Regions from separate parts of the Nocardiopsis oceanisediminis genome, predicted to be linked through region 1. Evidence: predicted binding sites of a transcription regulator. Region 1 holds the regulator's gene; each other region holds the start of a gene.
What was found. The regulator LexA, encoded in region 1, represses DNA repair genes until DNA is damaged. The targets are predictions, from matches to a motif close to TCGAACANNTGTTCGA.

Region 1 (5,494 bases):
GGTGGCGTTCATCGACCAGGCGGCGGGGAACTCCACGCCCTTCTGCTCGAAGTTGACCGACCCGTCCCGCCAGTTGGTCATGACGATGTCGCGGCGCTCCCACTCGACCTCGTCGTAAGGGTGCACGCCGGGCGTGGTGAAGATGCGCTCGATCTTCAGCCCCTTGCGGCGGCCGCCGCCCTTGCGCGCCGTCGCGCCCGTCGTCTCCGTCATGCCGGCTCCCCCTGAAATCTCGTCCGGGCTCCCCCCGGAGCCACCGTCGGCCCGCATCCCGGCGGGCCCTCCTGCTCTCCCCGCGCGGCCCCGGGGACCGCTACGCGCCGTCCTCGTCCCCGACGCCGGCGGACTGCCGCTCGGCCCGCAGCCGGGAGATCTCCTCCTCGAAGTCGGCGAGCGACTCGAAGCCCCGGTAGACCGATGCGAACTGCATGTAGGCCACCTCGTCCAGCTCCTGCAGCGGACCGAGGATGGCCAGACCGATCTCGTGCGCGGGCACCTCGGCCAGGCCGCGGCAGCGGATCTCCTCCTCCACCCGCTGGCCCAGCACGGCCAGCGCGTCCTCGGTGACCGGGCGGCCCTGGCAGGCGCGGCGGACGCCGGCGACGATCTTGGCCCGGGAGAAGGGCTCGGTGACGCCCGAGCGCTTCTGCACCATCAGCAGGACCGTCTCCTGCGTGGTGAACCGCCGCCCGCACTCCGGGCAGGAGCGGCGCCGGCGGATCGCCGCGCCGTCGTCGGTGGACCGGCTGTCGATCACCCGGCTGTCCGGATGACGGCAGAACGGACAGTGCATGCCGAAACGCCTCCCTGCGCCCCGCGGCCCTTCCGCGCCGGCTCCCGCCGCGACGTGCGCGGCGGAGTCCGCTCACTGTTTCGCCCGGGCCGCCGGCGTCGTCCGCGCACCGGACGGCCCCATGAAGATCTGCACCCACTAAAGCACAACTTATGGGTCACTCATACCAAGGCGAGCACAAGATCTTGTGGTCAACCTATGAGGCCGCAGGTCAGGACCGCAAGCCCCCGCGCGGCGTCCGGGCGGCTTCGCAGGTCAGCCCGGACGGGAGCGCCCGCGCCCCGGCGTGTCGCACCGGGGCGCGGGCCGCCGCCGTGACGATGGACACCCGCGCGCGGAGTGGGGTCAGCCCCCGGGGATCCGCAGCCTCTGACCGGGTTCCAGCTCGGTTCCGGGCAGGCCGTTGAGCTCGACGATCTCGTGCACGGTGCGCCGCGCGTCATCGCCGGGGCGCACCCGCTCGGCGATCTCCCAAAGCGTATCGCCGTCCCGGACGACCACCGTCGGGGGAGCCGCCCCGAAGAAGGCGCCGGCCGCCGCCCCGGCCCCCGAGGCGCCCGCGGCCGCGGAGGTCATGAACAGCAGCGACAGCACACCGGTGGCCACCGCGCACAGCAGGGAGACCAGGACCACGCGGCCGCGCGCGGTGAGCCGGACCCGGACGCCGTCCGCCCCGCCGGGGACGGCCAGCAGCTCGGGCAGCCCGGCCAGGGCGGGCGGACCCGCCGGGGAGCGGTGCCACTCGGGGATCTCGACCGCCCAGTCGTACAGGGCGGGGCCGGGGGAGGCGGGCCTCCGGGGACGGGGGATCTGCGGAACGGCACCGGGCGCCCCCGGCGGGACGGGCGCGGTTTCGGACATGGACGCCCCCTTCGAACACCAGTCTGATCGAACTGATGTTCGACTAATACCGTATCCGGGCGATTTTTTCATCACCATCTCGAACGTTTGTTTGATATCGCTATGTGCAGGCAGTAACGTTGGACGTGCTTTACCTCGACACCGGCGCGGCCCGCGAGCGGGGCGGTCACGGTCGGTGCCGCCGCACCATCGGTCGAGGGTTTCGACGCTCCCGACAGCCCATACGCGCGACGACCGCGAGATCACCGCCGAGGAGGCCGGCCGTGCCGGAGGAGAACCACGGAACGCAGGAACCTCACGCGGGCGGGCCCGGCTCCACCGACCCGCGCCCCGCCTCCCCGGCGCCGGAGGGCGCGCGTGCGGGGGCGGCGACGCAGAGCGGCGCACCGAAACTCACGGCTCGCCAGCAGAGCGTACTGAACTGCATCCACCGCTACGTACGGCAGCGCGGTTACCCGCCGTCCATCCGGGAGATCGGGGACGCCGTGGGCCTGTCGAGCCCGTCCAGTGTCGCGCACCAACTGAAGGTCTTGCAACGCAAGGGCTATCTTCACCGCGATCAGAATCGCCCACGAGCGGTGGAAATTCGCATTCCGGGCCAGGCCACGGTGCGCTCCTGGGACGAGCTGGAGGGCGAGCCGCAGGCCCCGGAGGGGCGCGCCGCGCACGTCCCGGTGGTGGGCCGGATCGCGGCCGGCGGCCCGATCCTGGCCGAGGAGTCCATCGAGGACGTCCTGACCCTGCCCAAGCAGATCGTCGGCGAGGGCCGGCTGTTCATGCTCACCGTGGTCGGCGACTCCATGACCGACGCCGCCATCACCGACGGCGACCTGGTCGTCGTCCGCCAGCAGCCGGACGCCAACAACGGCGACATCGTGGCCGCCCTGCTCGGCGACGAGGCCACCGTGAAGGTGTTCAAGCGCGACGGCGACCACGTCCTGCTGCTGCCCCGCAACGACGCCTACGAGCCGATCGACGGCGACGAGGCCACCATCCTCGGCAAGGTCGTCGCGGTGATGCGCCGCATGTAGCGGCCGCGGTAACGACTTCGCCTCGCTTCGGAACGCCCCCGTGACCTTCCGCCTCCGGCCGCGGGATCGTTCCCCTTCCGTCACCCCGCGGTGACCTCCGGGGCGGCCCCGCGCGATGCGCGCCGGACGGCGGGGCCGCCGGGCCTCCGCCGTACGCCGCTCCCCCGGAGCCCCGTACGGTAGGGGCATGCCTTGGCCGCCGCTCCTCCCCTCCCGACCGCGCCCGCCGCACCGGGGCGCCCGCCGGACCCCGCCGCGCATCGCGGCCGCCGCCGCGGCCGCGCTGCTGGCCGCGGGCTGCGTCCCCGGCGGGACCGGCGCGGAGCAGGCCGCCCCGCCCGGCGTCGCACCGGTCGAGCGGGACGTCCGCTTCGGCAGCGGCCCGGACACCCTGTTCGGCACCTTCGCACTGCCGCCCGGGGCCGACGGGGGGAAGGTGCCGGCCGCGCTGATCGTCTCCGGCAGCGGCCCCACCGACCGCGACGGCAACAACCCCGGCCGGCCGGGCGCGGAGACCAACCTCAACTTCGCCCGGGTGCTCGCCGACGCCGGGGTCGCCTCGCTCCGCTACGACAAGCTGGGCAGCGGCGAGACCGGGACGGGCTCCCGCGACGCCGACGAGCCGGTCGACTACGACGTCTTCGAGCGGGAGATGGTGAACGCCTACGCCGAGCTGGCCTCCCAGCCCGAGGTGGACCCCTCGCGCCTGCTGGTGCTGGGCCACAGCGAGGGCGCGCTGTTCGCGCTGCGCGCGCCGGAGGCCGTCCACGGGCACCCGCCGGCCGCGCTCGTGCTGGCCGCCCCGCCCGGCACCCGGTACCTGGACCTGATCGACCGCCAGCTGACCGAGCAGATGCGCAGCGCGGAGGCCTCCGGCGCCTCCGAGGCGGACGTCACCGCCCTCCTCTCCGACGTGCGCACCTCCATCGCGCGGCTGCGCGCGGGCGACCCCCTGCCCGAGGACCTCTCCCCCGAGCTGGAGTCGCTGTTCGGCCCGCAGAACGAGCCGTTCCTCCGCGAGATCGACGCGCTCGACCCGCTCGACCTGGCCCGGGGCCTCCCCGGCGGAACCCCCGCACTGGTGCTGTGGGGCACCGAGGACACCCAGGTCACCGAGGCCGAGGTGGACCGGCTCACCGGCGGGCTGCCCGACGCGACCCGGGTCGACCTGGAGGGCGCCGACCACGTCTTCCGGATGTACGACCCCGCCCCGGGCGCGGTCGCCGCCGACGCCGGCCGCCGCTTCTCCCCCGACGCGGCCCCGGCCCTGGAGGACTTCCTCGACGGCGCGCTGTGACCGGGCGGCGGCCGGGGGCCGGCGGCGGAGCCCCGGAGCGGCACGCTCCGTCACGCCGCGGGTGACCCCGGGCGCCCCGGGGGTCAGCCCCTGCTCTCCTCGATGCCGGTGATCGCCTCGGCGGCCAGGCGCTTGGCGCCGTCCACCATGTCGGCGTCGGGGATCGGCTCGGTGCGCCCGTAGTCGGCGGCGGAGGAGTAGCAGGTCTCGACGTAGAGGTTGGCGGTGCGCACGCCGACGCAGCCCCAGCCGAGCGGGGCGACCTCGGCGTCGTACCAGGAGTAGGCCTCGTCGCCGAGCCCGGAGAGCGCGGTGCGCTCGTGCCGCTGCGAGGCGCCGTTCAGCAGCTCCGCGGCGGCCTCCTCGCCGGCGGAGCCGCCCTGGGTTCCGGTGCGCACCATGACCACGCGCACCGCGGAGGGCGTGTGCGCGGAGTCCTCGCCGCTCGCCCAGCGGCACTCCGTGCCCTCGCGGCCCTCCCGCTCCAGGCCGTCGATGGGGCCGTCGACCTCGACCTCGGCGTCGGGGACCAGCCCGTCCAGGGTCTCCCCCTCGACGACCGGGCACTCGGGGACCTTCTCGAAGCCGTCCAGGCCCAGCACGCCCACCACGGCCCACACCCCGGCACCGAGCAGCGCCAGGCCGCCCAGAGCCAGCGCGGTGACGGCGGCGGTGGCGCACCCCCGGTTGGCGCGCGGCGCCTCCGGGGACGGACCGGCGCCCGGCGGCCCCTGCGGCGGCGGACCGGAGGGCGGCCCCTGCTCCCCCTGGGCCCCGTGCGGACCGGGAGCGGGAGGCCCCTGCGGGGGCGGTGCGGCGCCCCCCGGACCGGCGGGGGCACCCGGGGCGGGGTTCTCCGGCGCACCTGCGGCCGGCGCCGCCGGAAGCGCTCCGGTGCGGACCGCGCCCGGCCCGTCGGGCGGTGCCGGGGCCTCCGGCGCCCCCTGGGCGCGCGGCGGCGCTCCGGGGGCCCCGCCCGGGGCCGGCGGGCCGTCCGGAGCGGCCGGGGCCCCGCCCCGGTCCGGCCGGGCGGGCGCACCGGGAGGCCCGGCGGGCTCCGGAGGCCGACCGCCCTGCTCCGGGCCGCCGGCCGGGACGGGGGGCTCCCCGCCCTGCTCCGGAGCGTCCTGCTCCGGGCCGCCGCCGAGCGGAGCAGGGGCGTTCCCGCCCTGCTCCGGAGCGTCCTGTACCGGACCGCGGCCCGCCGGGGCGGGGGCGTCCGCTCCGGTCGCCTCCCCGCCCGGCGCGGACCGGGGCGGCCCGCTCTGCGGCGGAGCGACGGCGCCGTCCTCCGCGTCGGAGGCGGGCGGGCCGTTCCGCGGCCCGGTCCCGTCCGGCTGCTCGGACATGGGCGCCTCCCGGCTGGCTCATCGGTCAGGTCATCGTGTACGACAACCGTACAAGCGGGGCGGGCTCCGCGGAGACCGTCAGATCGCCGCTTCGACGCCCTCCGCCGCGGCGATCGCGGCACCGCGCGCGTCCCGGTAGCCCAGCGGCGGGCCGCCGGCCTTC
Region 2 (5,494 bases), 3.1 Mb from region 1:
CGCGCGGCGCCTCCGGACCGCGGCCGCCCGGGACCGGGCGCCCCGGCGTGCTCTCCGCCGTTCCCGGTGTGCGGGTGGCCCGCTGTGGATAGGGCTACCCGAGGCGCGCGGAGTTAATACGCCTGTGCGGCGAGGTTAGGGCTCCCGTCACATGACGGGCAAGTGAGGGCCGGTGACGCACTGTGGCGGCGCCCGGAACGGCGGACCGCAGGGCAGGCTTCGACCTGGGAGAACGCCCGGCGGCGAGATAGTTGATCACTGAACGATCACGATCGGGCCGGTGCCCGGCGGTCAGCCCAGGTCCGGGTCGGGCAGCTCCAGGTCGGAGCCCTCCGCCTCCAGTTCCTCGCGGACCAGCCGGTAGGCCGTCCCGCCCGGGAAGCCCCGGCGGGCCAGCATGCCCATCACCCGGCGCACCCGGACCGCGTCGTCCTTGCCCCGGGTGGCGGCGAGCTTGCGGCGGACCAGTTCGCGGGCGGTCTGCTCCTCCCGGTCGGCGCTGAGGTCGTCCACGGCGGCCTGGACCGTCTCCGCGGCGACCCCGCGCCGGCGCAGCTCGGCGGCGAGGGCGCGGCGGCCCAGTCCCCGACCGGTGTGCCGGGACTCCACCCAGGCGGCGGCGAAGGCCTCGTCGTCGATCAGCCCCACTTCACCGAAGCGGCCCAGCACGGTCTCCGCGACGCGGTCGTCGATGCCGCGCCGCTGCAGCGCCTCGGCCAGCTGCGCGCGGGTCCGCGGTGCGGTGGCCAGCATCCGCAGGCAGACGATGCGCGCCCGGGCCTCGGGGGCGTGCTCGTGGTGCTCCCCCTCGGCGGGGGAGCCGGACTCGGAGTGCGGCTCAGGCATCCGTCGCGGCGGCGGTCTTGGCCTTGGCTCCGCGCTTGGCGGCGGCCGGGACCGCGGCGGCGGGCTCCTTCTCCTTCTCCGGTTCCTTGACCGGCTCCTTGGCCGCGGCGTCGGCGGCCGGCGAGGCGGAGTCGTCCCCCTTCATCGGGACGCCGAGCTTCTCCTTGATCTTCTTCTCGATCTCCAGCGCCATGTCGGAGTTGTCCCGCAGGAAGTTGCGGGCGTTCTCCTTGCCCTGGCCCAGCTGGGTGCCCTCGTAGGTGTACCAGGCGCCGGACTTGCGCACGATGCCGTTCTCCACGCCGAGGTCGATCAGGCCGCCCTCGCGGGAGATGCCGACGCCGTACAGGATGTCGAACTCGGCCTGCTTGAACGGCGGGGCGGTCTTGTTCTTCACGACCTTGACCCGGGTCCGGTTGCCGACCGCGTCGGTGCCGTCCTTGAGCGTCTCGATCCGGCGGACGTCCAGCCGGACCGAGGAGTAGAACTTCAGCGCCCGGCCACCGGTGGTGGTCTCCGGGGAGCCGAACATCACGCCGACCTTCTCCCGGAGCTGGTTGATGAAGATCGCGGTGGTGTTGGTCTGGTGCAGCGCGCCGGCGATCTTGCGCAGCGCCTGGGACATCAGGCGGGCCTGCAGGCCGACGTGGCTGTCGCCCATCTCGCCCTCGATCTCGGCCCGCGGCACCAGGGCCGCGACCGAGTCGACCACCAGGATGGAGACCGCGCCGGAGCGGATCAGCATGTCGGCGATCTCCAGCGCCTGCTCGCCGGTGTCCGGCTGGGAGAGCAGGAGGTCGTCGGTGTTCACGCCGATCTTCTTGGCGTACTCGGGGTCCAGGGCGTGCTCGGCGTCGATGAAGGCGGCGATGCCGCCCTCGCGCTGGGCGTTGGCGACCGCGTGCAGCGCGACGGTGGTCTTACCGCTGCTCTCCGGGCCGTAGACCTCGACGATGCGGCCCCGCGGGATGCCCCCGATGCCCAGGGCGACGTCCAACGCGATGGCACCGGTCGGAATGGACTGGATCGGCGGGCGGTCGTCATCGCCGAGGCGCATGACGGACCCCTTGCCGAACTGGCGCTCGATCTGCGCGAGCGCGGTCTCGAGAGCCTTGTCTCTGTCAGCAGCTGCCACGGGGAACCCCTGTTGGGTCGGTGTCTTCTTCTTCATCTCGGAAGTGACGCTACGCCCTCGCCGTGACATTTCACGACGGCTTCCGCCACCTGTGGACGGCCGGGGGCGCGGCGTCGGACGTATGCGCGCCGCGTGTCTTCGACCACTCTCGCGGGCCCCGGTGTCACCGACAAGCCTACCCGAACTTCTGTTCGATTACCGGCACCTCCGCACGATCGGCGCGCCCCCGGCCGCTACCGGACCGCCTCCGGCAGGTCGAAGGTCTCGCAGACGCGGCGCCACACCTCTTTGGCGGCGATCCCGTCGGCGAGCGCCTGGCGGACCGTCCGCGACCCCAGCCCGTCGATCACGTAGTCCTGGGCCAGGCTCTCCGCGTAGGCCTCGCCGAACTGCTCGTACATCCGCTCCCAGAAAAGTGTCAGTCTCATCGCCTCCAGTATCGGCCCCGCCGGGCGCGGCCGGGGCCGGTGCGGACCCGCAGCACCGGGGCGATCAGCAGGAACACCGGGGCGGCCAGCGCGAACAGCACCCCCGGGCCGGCCGCCTGGGAGCCCAGCCCGTAGCCGGCGCAGGCCAGGACCGCCACCGCCTCGGCGCCCAGCCCGCCGAGCGACAGCACGGTGGCGCGCGCCGGGCCGGCCACCGCGTCCTGCACCCGGGTCTCGGCGGCCACCGAGGCCCACTCGAACGCGCCGAAGGCCGCGCCGACCAGCACCATCCCCACCGGGTGCCCGATCAGGGCGCCCGCCGCCAGCAGGACCGCGGCCGCGGCGAGCACCGGCGCCGCCCGGCGGGCGCCCCGCCCGGCCGCCCACTCCCCCGCGGCGGCCAGCACCGCGGCCGGGACCAGCAGCAGCGGGACGGCCGCCGGGCCGGCGGCCAGCGAGGCGGCGAGCAGCGGCAGGAACTCGTCCAGCGCGGTCGCGCCCATCAGCACCGCCATCGCGAGCAGCCCGGTGCGCACCGCCGCCGAGCGGCGCGCCTCGCCCAGCGCGGCGCCGAGCACCGCCGCGTACCGCCGCCGCCAGGGGCCGGCCGCCGGGGCGGCGCCCTCCCCGCCCCCCTCCGGGCCGGGGGTCCGCCGCGCCCGGGGGAAGGTGAGCGCCACCAGGGCCGCCGCGAGCATCGCCAGCACGCTGCCGGCGCCGACCGCGAGGTAGCCGCCGGCCGCCATCACCGGGGCGGCCAGCGCGGTGGAGACCGCGGTCGCGGCGGTGCCCAGCGCCCGGGAGCGCCCGATCAGCCGGGCGTAGGCCCCGGCCGCGCCGGCCGCCGCCAGTTCGTCGTGGACCAGCGCCTGCAGCGTGCCGGAGACCAGTGCGAGGCCGACCGCCCAGAGCACGAAGCCGGCGGCGAAGGCGGGGTAGGCCGGGACCAGTGTCCACAGTGCGAAGGCGGCGGCGGAGAACAGCGGGGCGGCGGTGAGCAGCGCGCGGCGCGGAAGGATGTCGGCGAGCACGCCGGTGGGCACTTCGAGGGCCGAGACCGCGACCGACCACAGGATCAGCAGCGCGGAGATCTGCCCGGTGGAGAGCCCGCTGTCGGCGAAGAGCAGCACGTACAGCGGGTAGAGCAGGACGAGGTCGGTGAGGAGCGCGTAGCCGTAGAGGCTGCGCGCCGTCCGCGCCTCGGGGCGGGATCAACATCGCCGGAACATGGTCCGAGGATAGGCCGCCCCCGTGCGGCGGACAAGGCCGCTACCGGTCGTCGCCCTCCTCCGGCCGCTTCGCCGCGATGACCGGGACCGCCACCGCCCCGATGAGCGCCGTCGCGTAGGGCACCAGCCCCACCGCGACCGCCGCACCGGTCCCGTCGGACCCGCCGCCGGTGTAGTGCAGCGCCATGTGCACCGCACTGGACAGCAGGAAGCCCAGCAGCCATCCGCCGAACAGCCCGGCCGCGGCGGCGCCGAGGATCCTCATCTCCGCTCCCCTTCCGTTCCCGTGCCGCCCCTTACCTCCCCGGGGCCCCGGAGGGGCGGTTCCCTGGCGTGCGGGGCCTTTCCACCGCGACACTAGGGAGCGGTCCGCGCGCCCCGCGTCCGCCGCACGGGCGAACCCGCCCTGCATCCTCCGGGGTACGCGCCGCGGGCCGGATACCGAGCCGGAGCCCCGCCGGACCCGCGCGGCGCCGCCCGGCGGGGAGCGGACGGGCGCCCCGCGCGGTGCGGTGGACCGCCCTCGGGAGACCCGGCCGGCCGGGCGGAGGCGGCCGCTCCGGGGCCGGGGGCGGCGGACGGCCGGTTGCGCAGGCGGGCTACTCCTCCGCCGTGGCGGCGAACAGCTCCTCGCGGGCGTTCTGCACGGCGAGCAGCAGGGCGCCGCGCAGGACGGGGTCGGGCACCTGGCCGATCGCGACGTCGGGGGCGTTGGGGGCGACCCGGGGGACCGCGGCGGCCACCCGGCGGGCGAGGTCGTCGCCGCCGGCCTCGGCCACGGCCCCGGCGAGCACCGCCAGGCCCGGGTCGAGCACCACGCTGACCGTGGCGACGCCGAGGGCGATCCGCTCGGCGAGCTCGTCGAGGAAGGCGTCGCCGCCGGACCCGGCCTTGCGCGCCGCGGCGATCACCTCGGCCGCGGTGCCCCCCTCGAAGCCGTGCCCGTTGCCGAGCACCACGATCTCCCGGGCGTTGACCAGCGACTGGAAGCCGTGTGCGATGGTGCCCTCCGCGGTGCGGAGCGACTGGTAGCCGCCGGGCAGGCCGACGTCGCCCGGGAGCGGGGCGCCGGGGACCGGGAGGTAGCCGATCTCCCCGGCCCCGCCGGAGCGGCCGTTGTGGACCCGGTCGTTGAGCACGATGGCCATCCCGACCCCGCGGCCCAGCCACATCAGCACGAAGTCGGAGACCTCTTCGGCGGCGCCCTCGGCGTGCTCGGCCAGCGCGGCCAGGTTGACGTCGTTCTCTATCGCGACCGGGCGGTCCAGCTCGGAGCCGAGCGCGTCGAACACGCCCTCCAGCCAGGCGTGCAGGTCGAAGGAGAAGCGGACCGCCCCGGTCCGGGGGTCGACCACGCCGGGGGTGCCGATGACGCAGGCGTGCAGCCTGCCCCGGGGCACGCCGGCCCGTTCGATCAGGCCGGTGACGGCGGAGCAGACCGCGCCGACCGGGTCGGGGGCGGCCGTCGGGTCCACCGAGTCCTGAGCGACGACGGTGCCGGAGACGTCGGCCAGCACGATGTCGACCTCGGTCGCGCTGACGTCCAGCGCCACCGCGTAGGCGCTGGAGGGGACCACGGCGTACAGCGCGGCGTTGGGCCCGCGGCCGCCGGCCTGGCTGCCCACCACCTGCACCAGGCCGCGCTCCTCCAGCCGGGCGAGCAGCTGCGATGCGGTGACCTTGGACAGCCCGGTCTCCTGGCCGAGCCGGGTCCGCGTCAGCGGTCCCGACGCCAGCAGCAGCTCCAGTGCGGCACGGTCGTTCAGCTGCCTCAGCAGCCGCGGAGTCCCCGGACGCCGAGACATAACCGTGACACCCCCGTCCCTATTAGTTAGGAAAGTTTCCTGTTAGTTTAG
Region 3 (5,494 bases), 130 kb from region 1:
CACGCAGAACAGCACGAGGTTGCCCTCGCGCCCCTCGCGCACCGCCTCGCGCAGGTCTCCGCGGCGCAGCACCAGGCCCCGGCCGTCCCGGCCGCGGGCGCGCTGGTGCGGGGCGGCGGCGCGCAGCGTCGCCGCCAGGTGCACCTGGCCGGGGCGCTCGCCCGGGGCGCGCGCCCCCGAGGTGCGGCCGAACGGGGTCTGCGCGCGAGACCTCCGGCCGGGCGCGCCCGCGCCGATCCCCTTGACGCTGAACAGGCGGGGACGGAAGGTCTCCCCCGCCTCCGAGGTCCGCTCTCCCCCGGCGCCGCCGGCGGGGCGGCCGTCGGCCCCTTCGCCGGGGCCGCCCTCCCCGGCGGAGGGCGCGGGGCCCGGGGCCGGGTCGTCCGCCCCGGCGCCGGGACCGCTGTCGGGGGCGCCGGCTCCCCCGTCCGGCGCGCCGCCGTCGCCGCCGCCTCCATCACCGCCGCCGGGGCTCCCCGGGCCGTCCGGGTCGTCCTCAGGGCCTTCCGGGTCCTCCCCGCCCGCCTGGGAGAGGGCCTCGGAGAGGCGGTCCTCGTCGAGGTCGGGGGCGTCGAAGGGGTCGCGGCGGCGCCGGTGCGGCAGGGCGAGCCGGGCCGCGTCGCGGACGTCCTCGGCGGTGACCTCGGTCCGGTCCCGCCAGGCGGCCAGCGCCATCGCGGTGCGCGCGGTGACGATGTCGGCGCGCAGCCCGTCCACCTCGAAGGCGGCGCAGACCGCGGTGACCTGGCGCAGCGCCGCGTCGGTGAGGACCACACCGGGCAGCCGCTTGCGGGCCGCCAGGATGTGCCCGGCCAGCTCCCGCTCACCGGTGGCGTGGCGGACCGCGAACGCCTCGGGGTCGGTCTCGAACTCCAGCCGGCGGCGGACCACCTCGGCCCGCTGCTCGGGGTCGCGGGTCGCGGCGACCTCCACGGTGAGCCCGAACCGGTCCAGCAGCTGCGGGCGGAGCTCGCCCTCCTCCGGGTTCATGGTGCCGACCAGGAGGAACCGGGCGGCGTGCCGGACCGAGACGCCCTCCCGCTCGACGTGCGAGGTGCCCATCGCCGCGGCGTCCAGCATCAGGTCGACCAGGTGGTCGTGGAGCAGGTTGACCTCGTCGACGTAGAGCACTCCGCGGTGCGCCGCGGCGAGCAGGCCGGGCTCGAAGGCCTTGACGCCCTCGGTGAGCGCGCGCTCGATGTCCAGCGAACCGACCAGGCGGTCCTCGCTGGCTCCGACCGGGAGCTCCACCAGCCGGGCCGGGCGGCGCTCGGGGACGGCGCCGGCGGGGTGCGGGCCGTCCGGGCACTCGGGGTCCGGGGCGGCGGGGTCGCAGCCGAAGCGGCAGCCGGCCACCGCGTCCAGCTCGGGCAGGAGTGCGGCCAGGGCCCGCACGACGGTCGATTTCGCGGTGCCCTTCTCGCCCCGCACCAGCACCCCGCCGACGGCCGGCGAGACGGCGTTGACGAGGAGAGCGAGTTTGAGGTCGTCCATGCCGACGACCGCGGTGAAGGGATAGCGAGCGTTAGCGCCCACGCAGGTCAGTCCTTCCTTGGGAGTCCACGCCCATGGGTTCGGTCTCGGTGCCGCGCAGTGTCCTGGCTCCCGGATCCGTGCTCCCCCGCCGCCTTCCCGCCGCTCTCCGCGGCAGTGGCGGGTGTCGCGGGCTCGCTCCCCGGTCACAGTGGCGGGTCCGCCCCGGTCTCGCACCGGGTTCCTGCCGTCCGCACCGCCCCCCAGATTCTCATACCGGCGCGGACCGGCCGATTCCGGCCGCCGGTCACCGGGGAGGGGCCTCGTGGGCCGCGCACCCCCGGGCGTACATTCATCCCTGCGAGCTCCCCCGATCAGGAAAGACCCCCCATGAGCCTCTTCCCCGTACTCTTCATCGCGCTGGCGGTGGTGATGATCGTTCTGGTGATCGTCGGCGTCTTGATGGACGCGCGGTCATCGCGGCGGCCGACCGGGCGGCCGCGGCGCACCCGGTACGGCGGCGACGGAGGAGGCGGCGCCTACACCGCCGGCGACGACCGGTCGGACCGCGGCGGTGCGTCCGGCGGCGACGGCGGCGGGTGGGGCGGCCTGTTCGGCGGCGACGGAGGCGGAGGCGACGGGGGCAGCGGGGGCGGCGGAGGCGACGGGGGTGGCGGCGGCGGAGACTGACCGGCCCTTCCGCCGGACTGAAACGCGTTCTACCATGCGCGGCAGGCCCGCACACCGAGGGGAGCCGCCATGGCGACGGACATGCGGATCGGCCTGGCCCTGGGCTACTGGGGCGCCGGAGCCGACGACGCGACCGAGGCGGTCCGCGCGGCGGAAGCGCTCGGCTACGACTCGGTGTGGACCGCAGAGGCCTACGGCTCCGACGCCTTCACCCCGCTGACCTGGTACGGGGCCCGGACCGAGCGGATCGGGCTGGGCACCGCCATCGCGCAGATCTCGGCGCGCACCCCGGTGGCCACCGCCATGCACGCGCTCACCCTGGACCACCTGTCCGGCGGGCGGCTGCGGCTGGGCATCGGGGTGTCCGGGCCGCAGGTGGTGGAGGGGTGGTACGGCCGCCCGTTCCCGCGCCCGCTGCAGCGCACCCGGGAGTACCTGGACATCATGCGGCAGGTGTGGCGCAGGGAGGCCCCCGTGGCCAGCGCCGGCCCGCACTACCCGCTGCCGCTGCCCGGCGGCTCCGGGCTGGGCCGGCCGCTGAAGTCGATCACCCGGCCGCTCCGCCCGGACATCCCGGTCTACCTGGGCGCGGAGGGGCCGCGGAACGTGGCGCTGGCCGCGGAGGCCGCCGACGGCTGGGTGCCGATGTTCTACCACCCCGGGATCAGCCCGGGGCTGTACGCCGACGCGCTGGCCGGCGCCCCCGAGGGGTTCGACATCGCCTGCACGGTGAGCGTGCTGCACGCCCGGGACACCGCCGCCGCGCTGCGCGCCGCCAAGGCCCCGATCGCCTTCTACATCGGCGGCATGGGGGCCCGGAGCAGCAACTTCCACCTCGACGTGTTCGTCCGGATGGGGTTCGAGGAGGAGGCGCACAAGGTCCAGGAGCTCTTCCTCGCCGGGCGCCGGGCCGAGGCGGTCGAGGCGGTGCCGGACGAGCTCGCCGACGGCCTCACCCTGGCCGGCCCGCTCCCCCGGATCGCCGAGCGGCTGGCCGCCTGGCGCGCCTCCCCGGTCGGCACGCTGCTGGTGGCGGGGGTGCGCGACGAGCCCACCCTGCGCGCCCTGCGGGACATGGTGCTCGGCTGAGCGCGGCGGGGCCCCGCCGCGCGCCCGCCCGGTGCCCGCACCCTCACTCCACCACCCGGGCCAGGGTCCACTCGTCGCCCAGGGACTCGTAGCGGAGCTCGAAGACCCCGGGGGCGCGGTCCGATCCCGCCTCGACCCGCCAGTGGCGGCGCTGCGGGACGCCGCGGCCGCCCGCGGCCGCGGCGTGGTCGGCCCGGAGCGTCACCCAGTGGTCGATCACCCGGCGCACCGCGTAGACCCGCCCGTTCCAGGTGAAGCGCACCGGTCTGCCGCCCTCCTCGACGACATCGATCCGGACACCGTACACAGCGGACACCGCCATCCTCCTCACGTACCTGTACACGACGACGGGCAGGCCTGCGGGGAAGGGCAGGCGTTCGAACACGTGTTCCCATGGTAGCGGACCGTGGCCGATCCCGGATGCCGGGCCGGGCGCCTCATCGGTACTCTGTGACGGCGAATCGCGCGATCCACGAAGGACTTCGACACTGTGACGTCAAACGGGCACGACAGCGCCAGACCCCTCCGCACCGGCGACCCCCGCGAGCTCGGCGACTACCGGATCATCGGCCGGCTGGGCCGGGGCGGCATGGGCACGGTCTACCTCGCGCAGAACCCCTCGGGGCAGAAGGTCGCGGTGAAGCTGATCCACCCCGACCTCGCCGACGACGAGGCCTTCCGGCGCCGCTTCGCCCGGGAGGTCTCCTCCGCCCGCAGTGTCGCCCGGTTCTCCACCGCCGGAGTGCTCGACGCCCGCCTGGAGGGCGAGCCGCTCTTCATCGTCTCCGAATACGTCTCCGGCCCCAACCTGGCCGAGGCCATCGACGCCGACGGACCGATGGCCGGCGGCACCCTGGACGGCCTGGCCATGGGGGTCGCCGCGGCGCTCACCGCGATCCACGGCGCCGGCGTCATCCACCGCGACCTCAAGCCCGCCAACGTGCTGCTCTCCACGGTCGGCCCCAAGGTGATCGACTTCGGCATCGCGCGGGCCATGGAGGACGACGGCGCGGTGACCCGCTCCAGCCAGCTCATGGGCACCCCGGCCTACCTCGCCCCGGAGCTGATCGAGGGCAAGGACATCACCCCGGCCTCCGACATCTTCTCCTGGGGCTGCCTGGTCGCCTTCGCCGGCACCGGCCGGACCCCGTTCGACGGGCCCTCGGTCCCGGCGGTGCTGCACCAGATCGCCTCGATGGCGCCGAACCTGGAGGGGCTGGACCCCTCGCTCAAGGAGCTGGTCGAGCGGGCGCTGGACAAGGACCCGGCCGGCCGGCCCACCGCCCAGCAGCTGCTCAACCGGCTGGTCGGGCAGGAGAACCCGAGCGACTCGGTGGTGGACCGGACCGTGGTCCGCTCCTGGACGCCGCCGTCCACCCCGCGGCCGGTGGGGACCGCGGCGGCGCTGCCGCCCCCGCCCGGCGAGGGCGGCACTCCGGCCGCCGGCACCCCGGGGGCCACCACCGACCTGGGCTCGGTGCCGACCGCCGCCATGGGGGCCGAGCCCGCCGCGGCGGTCCCGCCGCAGGAGTCGCCGGGCGCCCCGCCCACCCGCCCCTACGCCCCGCCGCAGGGCCAGGTGCCGTCCGGCCCGCAGCCGGGCGGCTACGGCGTCCCCGCGCAGCAGCCCGGACCGTACGGCCCGATGGGCGGCCCGCAGCCCGGCCACGGCCCCGGCCTCCCCCCGTCCGGTCCGCAGCCGGGCTTCGCCCCGGGCCGCCCCTCGCCCCCGTACGGGCAGCCCGCGCAGTTCGGCGCCGGCCCCGGCGGGCCGGGGGGGCCGGACGGCCCCGGCGCGCCTCCCGGCCCGGTCCCGCCGGGCGCCCCCGGCGGGAAGAAGCGGCCGGGCCGGCGCACGCTGCTCATCGGCGGCGCCGCGGGCCTGGTCCTGGTGCTGGCCGGAGCGACCGCGCTCTACCTGACCGCCGACCCGGAGTTCCCCTCCGAGGCCGACGTGATCTACCAGGAGGACTTCGACAGCGGCGCCACGACGTGGACCGACGAGTACAGCCCGGAGTTCGAGGAGGACAGCGACTTCGGCCACATCGACAAGCAGTTCGCCGTCCGCGCCACCGAGGACGAGCCGTCCATGCAGGCCTGGGCCCCCTACAGCGGGGAGCGCCCGGTCCACCTGGGCATGAGCGTCGGCCTGAGCTGGCAGAGCGGACCGGACTACGCACAGGCCGGCATGTTCTGCTTCGGCTACGACGCCGCGGAGGACGACTACGAGGACGACTACCGC

Region 2: the regulator LexA is predicted to act here: its motif matches at 2,161-2,176, upstream of recA (recombinase RecA).
Region 3: the regulator LexA is predicted to act here: its motif matches at 3,630-3,645, upstream of J0910_RS09795 (DUF6504 family protein).

The regions. Positions count from the first base shown of each region.
Region 1 covers NZ_JAFMZJ010000001.1:2,309,364-2,314,857, reverse strand. The annotation lists gene J0910_RS10375 (vitamin B12-dependent ribonucleotide reductase) at 1-213, opposite strand, end outside; gene nrdR (transcriptional regulator NrdR) at 314-793, opposite strand; gene J0910_RS10365 (LysM peptidoglycan-binding domain-containing protein) at 1,139-1,654, opposite strand; gene lexA (transcriptional repressor LexA) at 1,918-2,685, shown strand; gene J0910_RS10355 (alpha/beta hydrolase family protein) at 2,873-3,982, shown strand; gene J0910_RS10350 (hypothetical protein) at 4,066-5,331, opposite strand; gene J0910_RS10345 (hypothetical protein) at 5,410-5,494, opposite strand, start outside.
Region 2 covers NZ_JAFMZJ010000001.1:5,427,261-5,432,754, forward strand. The annotation lists gene J0910_RS23675 (regulatory protein RecX) at 292-846, opposite strand; gene recA (recombinase RecA) at 839-1,981, opposite strand; gene J0910_RS23685 (DUF3046 domain-containing protein) at 2,215-2,409, opposite strand; gene J0910_RS23690 (MFS transporter) at 2,406-3,539, opposite strand; gene J0910_RS23695 (DUF5957 family protein) at 3,679-3,903, opposite strand; gene J0910_RS23700 (ROK family transcriptional regulator) at 4,238-5,443, opposite strand.
Region 3 covers NZ_JAFMZJ010000001.1:2,176,452-2,181,945, reverse strand. The annotation lists gene J0910_RS09810 (putative cobaltochelatase) at 1-1,536, opposite strand, end outside; cobalamin riboswitch at 1,592-1,720, opposite strand; gene J0910_RS09805 (hypothetical protein) at 1,864-2,163, shown strand; gene J0910_RS09800 (LLM class F420-dependent oxidoreductase) at 2,233-3,252, shown strand; gene J0910_RS09795 (DUF6504 family protein) at 3,296-3,574, opposite strand; gene J0910_RS09790 (serine/threonine-protein kinase) at 3,743-5,494, shown strand, end outside.